DNA from 2 places in the Clostridium sp. AWRP genome. Region 2 is predicted to be linked to the other one. Evidence: riboswitches for the same ligand, from Rfam matches in the RefSeq annotation. Region 2 holds a riboswitch; the other holds the start of a gene.

Region 1 (3,896 bases), 1.3 Mb from region 2:
AAAGTATTCATTATATTTATTCCTTTCTTAATATATATTTTGTATATAACAAGTGTTCAACTTCACTAAATGCTACATATTTTTCACTCCCATTTTTTTACGTAATTCATTGTATGTTTCTAATAAACATTTTTCAGCTTTATCTTGATCCTCTATTGCCTCCACTTTAACTGAACAATATTTATATTCAGGTGTTTTTGATATAGGATCTAAATTATCAACAGTAAGGTTATTACAAGCTCCAATCCACCATTGATAAGTCATATAAGTATTACCCTTACGAACTCTATCTGTAACTAAGGCTCTTGACATTACAGAACCTCTTCTTGAACTTACCCGTACTAGATCTCCATCCTTTATATCAAGTTCTTCAGCATCTTCCAAACTCATTTGAATTTTACCTGGTTCATCTTCAAGTGCCTTGAGAGCACGACAATTACCAGTCATTGTTCTTACAGAGTAGTGGCCTATTTCTCTAACTGTACATAAGCTTAATGGATATTCCTTATCTGGAGATTCTTGTGTAGGTCTCCATTCTGCTGCAAATAAAATACCTTTTTTACTTGGTGTACTAAAAATATTTCCTTCATAAAGCACAGGCGTTCCAGGATGATCCTCAGAAGGACAAGGCCAAATTATTCCTCCTAACTTTTCCATTCTTTCATAGCTAGCACCAGCAAATTTAGGAGTGAGACTTCTCATTTCATCCCATATTTCTTCTGTATTATTATAATGCATAGAATATCCCATAGCAGTAGCTAACTCACAAATTATCTGCCAATCTGGTTTAACAGCTCCCTTTGGTTCAACAGCTTTTCGGAATCTCTGGAAACCTCTATCAGCAGAACTGTATACACCTTCATTTTCTCCCCAGGCAGTAGCCGGAAGTATTACATCAGCATGTAAAGTTGTTTTATTCATAAATATATCTTGAACTATTACAAGTTCCAATTTATCTAAAGCTTTTCTTACATCGTTTGCATTTGGATCACTTTGAACACAATCCTCTCCCATTATATAATAAGCCTTTAGTTTATTTTCTTTTAAAACAAGTCTAGGCACTTCTGTTAAATGATATCCGACTTTATCAGGAAGTTTTACTCCCCAAGCTTTCTCAAATTTTTCTCTAACATTTTTATCCGTAACTTTTTGATATCCAGGGTAACAATTAGGAATAGCACCCATATCACAAGAGCCCTGAACATTATTTTGTCCTCTTACAGGACCTATACCAACACTAGGCCTACCATAGTTTCCTGTCATTAAAGCTAAACCAGCTAAACCTTTAACTACATCTACAGCTTGACCAAATTGACATACTCCCATACCATAAAGAATCATTGGATTTTTTGCATTAGCATACATCCTCATGGCTTTTTTTATATCTTCAGCAGGAACATTTGTTATTTTTTCTGAATATTCAGGACTATATTTTTGTATAATTGATTTATACTCTTCAAAGTTTTCAGTATAATTAGCAACATATTCTTTGTTATACAAATTTTCATTAAGTAATACATTGGCAAATGCATTTACAAGAGCCATATTAGTACCACCTTTTAATGGAATCCAAAGATCACATATTCTCACACTTTCTGTGACCCTAGGATCTACGACTACAATTTTTGCTCCTTTTTCCTTTGCTTTAACTATTCTTCTGGCAACTATAGGATGAGATTCTGCTGGATTATATCCAAATATAAGAAGCAAATCTGAATTTTCAATTTCAGGAATAGTATTTGACATGGCACCATTTCCAAGTACTGTAGCTAATCCTGCTACTGAGGGACCATGACAAACTCTAGCACAGTTATCTACATTGTTTGTACCTATTACAGCACGTGCAAATTTTTGCATTACATAATTCGTCTCATTTCCGGGACCTCTAGAACAGCCTGTAGTCATTATAGAATCAGCACCATACTTATTTTTTATTTCTGTTAACTTTTCTGACGTAAACTTAATAGCTTCATCCCAAGTTACTTCTACTAACTTACCATTTTTCCTTAACATAGGTTTTTTTATACGTGGAGTTAGAAGTTGAGGATCATTTAGATAATCCCAACCATAACGTCCTTTAAGACAAAGAGTTCCTTCATTTGTTCTTCCATTAGCAGGTTCTGCTCTTACTATTTGTCCATCTTCAACAACTAGATAGAGTTGGCATCCAGCACCGCAATAAGGGCATACAGTTAATACCTTTTTTTTCATTAATAACTTCACTCCTTCTTCTTTATAAATAGGCGTGCTCATAACTCTCACCCCTTTTATTTCAAGGCTCGGTAGAGCCTAAAAATCATTATCAATCAAATTTTTAAGTATCATTAAAATACCCTGAGTAATAATATACTTATATATTTTTTGTATAAAATATATATTAAAAATATTTTGATAATATAAAAAGTTCATACTCATAATAGGCATAGTTTACCTATATGAATATGAACTCCTTTGCAAAATAGCAGGCATAAAAATTACTTTTCACACCCAAAACGTCCATGTTAGCCTTAACCTATTATCCTTTAGCCTAAGGTTAAATATAGATCGGAGTTTATTTAATTGTATTTTGATAATATAGTTTTTATTAACTAATGTATACTTATTTCACATTAAAAGTTTCAAGGCTGGCAATACAACCTATATACTTTTAATTGCTCCTTTTGGACTTCATGGCAAATTAACAATAGTACTTTATGTAAACATTTTACTACATACAATATCAATCATAAACCATTATTTGAATTTTATATATGATACCTCTACAATATTATAATTTATAATAATAACCAAACTCATAACACATTTTAGCAATCATTATTTGAACAAACTGTCAAAAACAGGTTTCTAGAATTAAACTTTAATATGTATAATATAAAAAATGTTGAAAGCAGAAGTTAATATAGATTTTAGTAAAATATCCTATGGGGTAGCACCAACATTTCCGACAAAACCCACGCTAAGGAATAATATGGAATATTGTTCCTTAGCGTGGGTTTTGTTAATAATAAATTCTTAATCTTATATTTTTATACCTATTTCGGAATCGTAGGAAAAAATTAATAAACCGAATAAAGATATATATGCTTTTAGTTACTTTTTTTAAAGTTAGAAGCAAAATCGAAGAGATATACTATATATTGACACTTTATGAAAATAAGCATATAATGAATTTGAATTCAAATTCATTACAATTAAAGGAGATTTTTATGAATAATATTGGGCTTACTAAAGCAAAAAAAATAAAAGATTTAAAAAGAAAAGCTATTCTTCAAGCAGCCGCAAAGGTTTTTTCCCAAAAAGGATACATTGATTCTTCGATAAAGGATATTACAAATGAAGCTTCTGTATCAGTAGGTTCTTTTTATTCTTACTTTAATAATAAAGAGGGAGTATTAGCACAGATTTACGAAGAAATTTCTGATATGAGTTTAAAAGCTGCCGTTGATGCTTCTATGACCGTAAAAGACAGTATTGTTAAAAAATTTACTTTGGCAATGACCAGTGCAATTTGCACATATGTAAATAACAAAGAATTCTCAAAGATACTATTTGTAAAATCTATGGGAATTAATGAATCATTCGAAAAGAAACGTTGGGAGATATTAGACAAAACAAATGTTTATTTAAAAGGAATATTGGAACATTTAGATCAATTCCACTCATCTGGTATTAATGATATCAACGTAACTTCTGTGTTACTTACTAACAGCTTATTTGGGGTTATAACATACTGGCTTAATGAAAAAATTACAAGTAATTTTAAAGATATGCTTTTCTCTTTGTGTACTTATCACCTTAGAGCCTTGAATATTAATTTTACGGATGATGAAGTAAATCAATATATAAATGAAATACTCATTTCAGATTACAAAGAATTTCTCAAATAGAAAAATGTA
Region 2 (3,896 bases):
TAATTTAAGTACATTCTTAATAGATTTTATGCTAGTTTCTACATTCTGTTGAATGCTTATATTATGTATATTACTTATTATATTATTCCAGTTATCTACCATATCTTGAATATTCATATCCATTATGCACTCTTGACTATATCCTGTAATTTGTAGTAAAGCACTATTTACAAATTTAATTTTTCCATAAATGTTACAAATCATAATGCCTTCATGTATAGATTCAATGAATCCTTCAAAGCTTTGCTTATTACTATTGAAGTTTATCATAACAACTAAATTTCATCTCCCAAACTTATCCAACCACAACTTAATACTCTTGCAAATATATAATCAAATAATCTAACTTCTATTCTCAAATTCACACCTTCCTATTAAAAAACAGACTTCATATATAGAGAGAGCCTATCTTCTTTAATACATGAAGTCTAATTTCTAGTTTATGGAATCAGACTAAAATTTACCTATATATTCATCTAACCCTAGTTTTTTTAATGTTTCTTCTGTAGGTATACCCTCTTTACTCCATCCTCGTACTGAGTAATATTCTGGAAGAAGAACATCTAGCCTATGAACACTTCCTTTTGATGGACCATCTGGAATAGGAGTTTCTAAAAGTCTCTTTGGTAATGTATCTTGATCACTGCCTATTCCAGCTGCAAGATTAAACATTTTTTCAAGAGTCCAGATTCTATCTCCTGCCTCTAATAGTGAATCTGCATCATAAGTAGCTCCTCCTACTACTGCATTATACATATCTACATAATCCTGTATTCCAAGTCCAAATGTAGTGAATATACACAATCCTAAAGAATCAATTACAGCAGTTAAATCATGAAATAATTTGGCATAGGCTGCTTTACCATCTAATGCAAATCTATCAAGTTTTTCAGGATAGCCTAATATTTCAGGGTTAATCATATATCCCTTAATATGACAGCCTCCTCTAGGGTTAACTGCATAAGTAATACCGTGTCCCTGTATTGCCCTTGGATCATATGCTGGAATTTCTTGTTTTTTAACTGTCATAGAATACTCAGGTACTCCATAACCTTCACAAAGTCTATAGGAGCCATTTGTCATCTTTGCTCCAAAGCCTTCACTATATACCATTTTCTTTATCCAGCCAATCATGGATTCCGTATCACCCCACTTGAGTGATAAATTATCTCCAGCTATTTCCTCATCTTTTACATATCCTCTTTGATAAAGTTCCATAGCTGCAGCAATTGTTGCACCACAAGTAATAGTATCAATACCATATTCATTACATAACATATTAGCTTCATTTATAGCATCTAAATCATACGAATCGCAGTCAGAGCCAAAACACCATATTGTTTCATACTCTGGTCCTCCACATTCTGTTCCGTCCTTTAATTTAACCCATCTTCCACAACCTATAGGACAGCTGTAGCAAGGATTTTTTCTTACTAGTTGATTAGCAGTCAAAGTTTCTCCACTTATCTTATCTGCTTGATCAGTATAAGATTCTTGAAAGTTTTTTACAGGATGAACTCCATTTTCGTTTATTATATTAACTAGTATGGCTGTACCATAAGTTGGCATTCCCTGACCAGCTACTGGATCATTTTTTAATGTTGTAATTTTTTCTATAGATACTTTTTTTACTTTTTCTTTATCAGCTAAAGCTACTTTTCCAGTTCCTTTAACTACAATAGCTTTTAAGTTTTTAGATCCCATAACTGCACCAACACCGCCTCTTGCTGCAGTTCTATCTACATCATTCATAACTGCTGCCATAAGGGACAATCTTTCACCAGCAGGTCCTATACATAATACTTTTGATCTATTCTCAGTTATCTTTTCTAACTCTTTTGTAGTTTCTGATGTAACTTTTCCCCAAAGCTGTGATGCATCTTTAATTTCTACCTTATCATCTACTATTTCAATATAAACTGGTGAATCAGCTTTATCCTCTACTATTATCATATCCCAGCCAGCTTTTTTCAAGTCTACTCCCCATTTTCCACCCGAGTTTGAAATTGCTATAGTTCCTGTAAGCGGTGCTTTAGTAACTACCATAAACCTTCCACTAGTTGGAACTGGAGCTCCAGTTAACGGACCTGTTACAATTATAAATTTATTTTCTGGTGATAATGCATCTATTTTAGGATCTATTTCATCAAATAAAGTTTTAACACCTAGTCCTCTACAGCCTATGAACTTTTTAGCTTTATCCAAATCTAAATCTTCTGACTTGCAAGTTCTTTCCTTTAAATTTATTCTCAGCACTTTACCATCGTAACCATACATTGAAATTCCTCCTAGTATAAATATATTTACTTCACAAAGTTTATAAAGCATACATTGTGCCAAATATGGTTACAAAAAAACACTCAATAATCAAAAACACATACAATGCGTTGATTATCAAGTGAATTCATAGTAAATAATTTAGCAACATTTTTTATTTTATAATAAAATGCTCAAATAATAAGCAATATATTTCTCTACACTACTAATAATAATAAATATGTTGCTTATTATTGCCAAAGTGCTCAAAAAAAATACAATATTACTGTTTTTCTTTTAGAAAAACGTTCAAATAATGGACAACAATATTTTTATTTTTTAAAAACGTTCCAATATGGATCAATTTTTTGTGAACTTTGTTTATAAAAAATAGGCATGCGCCAAAAGCACATACCTATTTTATTAGTATTTACAATGATCTTCTTCTCAAACACGGAAAGCACATCATTTTCATAACATACTCATTGGTCTTATCTCCATAGACTTAGCGTTAGGATCAAAAACTTAAAGTCCTATAATATACTTGATTGTACAATTTTATACCAGTGGAACTATATCATACTCAGTTGAAAGAAGATCTATAAAAACCATCTTTTTTCTTAAAAGTTCTCCTCTACCTAAAAGAATCTTTATTACTTCACTTACTTGAATTGAAGCTGCTAAAGCTGGTGTAAACGATGGATTACCCATTTCCTTTTCAATTCCTTTGGCTGTTCGTTTATCTACATTATAAATCTTATTTAAAGTATCATCTCCTGGGAATATAGTAGTAACTTGAGCATACCATCCTGCTATAGCTCCATAAACCATTGGTATATTAAGTTTTTTACAGCTGCGTTGAAGTAACAATCTTGCTGGTATGCTGTCAAGAGCATCTACTACTACATCGTGATTACTTAAAATACTGCAGGCAGTATCTTCTGTAAGCATTTTTTCTAATGCTTTTATCTCTATTAGTGGATTTACTTTTTCCATTCTAGCCTTTGCTTCCTGTGCTTTGCTAAAACCTATAGTGTCTGTACTTGAAAGTATTTGCCTATTTAAATTAGATTCCTCAAATACATCTCCATCTACTGCAGTAATACTTCCTATTCCTATTCTTCCAAGCATTTCAATAACATAACCACCAATTCCTCCACAGCCTACAACACAAACTTTAAATTTCTTCAAATTATTATTTTCTTCTTTTGACAGAGTTTTCATATTTCTAACATAACGTTCCAACTTTAACCGCCTCCTACTGGTGGGAATAACGATAAGACATCTTTGTCATTAAGTTTCGTATTTGCTTTACCATCCCTACCGTTTATAAGTAAAATAGCCACTTCTTCTTCACTAATATTTATTTTTTCTAATATATCAGAAGGTGTTACAGGCTCGTCAAATTCTAAAAACAATTTTTTATCTCTATCTTTTCTAAAGTAAGCAAATAATCTAACTTCTATTTTCAAGTTTTCACCTCCTTTATCACATTAAATATATTTATCTTAAAGCATAAATTATGCCAAGCATATTTATAAAAAGACTTATTTACCGTTACAATCAGTTCTTATTACTTTCCCCATATTTGGATATTCATATCCTCCAAGTCTATCTAATTCTTTTAAGAACGTGTCACT

The links. A riboswitch is a leader RNA that binds a small molecule or an ion and turns the genes downstream of it on or off. The one in region 2 is predicted to bind molybdenum cofactor.
Region 1: linked by a shared signal. The riboswitch ahead of fdhF (formate dehydrogenase subunit alpha) and the one ahead of DMR38_RS10285 (aldehyde ferredoxin oxidoreductase family protein) in region 2 are both predicted to bind molybdenum cofactor.

Annotation. Positions count from the first base shown of each region.
Region 1 is NZ_CP029758.2:3,526,911-3,530,806, forward strand. Features, by position in the region: gene DMR38_RS16340 (4Fe-4S dicluster domain-containing protein) at 1-11, opposite strand, end outside; gene fdhF (formate dehydrogenase subunit alpha) at 73-2,211, opposite strand; molybdenum cofactor riboswitch at 2,431-2,562, opposite strand; gene DMR38_RS16350 (TetR/AcrR family transcriptional regulator) at 3,207-3,887, shown strand.
Region 2 is NZ_CP029758.2:2,208,608-2,212,503, reverse strand. Features, by position in the region: gene DMR38_RS10290 (sigma 54-interacting transcriptional regulator) at 1-270, opposite strand, end outside; gene DMR38_RS10285 (aldehyde ferredoxin oxidoreductase family protein) at 454-2,277, opposite strand; molybdenum cofactor riboswitch at 2,681-2,799, opposite strand; gene DMR38_RS10280 (HesA/MoeB/ThiF family protein) at 2,815-3,501, opposite strand; gene DMR38_RS10275 (MoaD/ThiS family protein) at 3,504-3,728, opposite strand; gene DMR38_RS10270 (molybdopterin biosynthesis protein) at 3,804-3,896, opposite strand, start outside.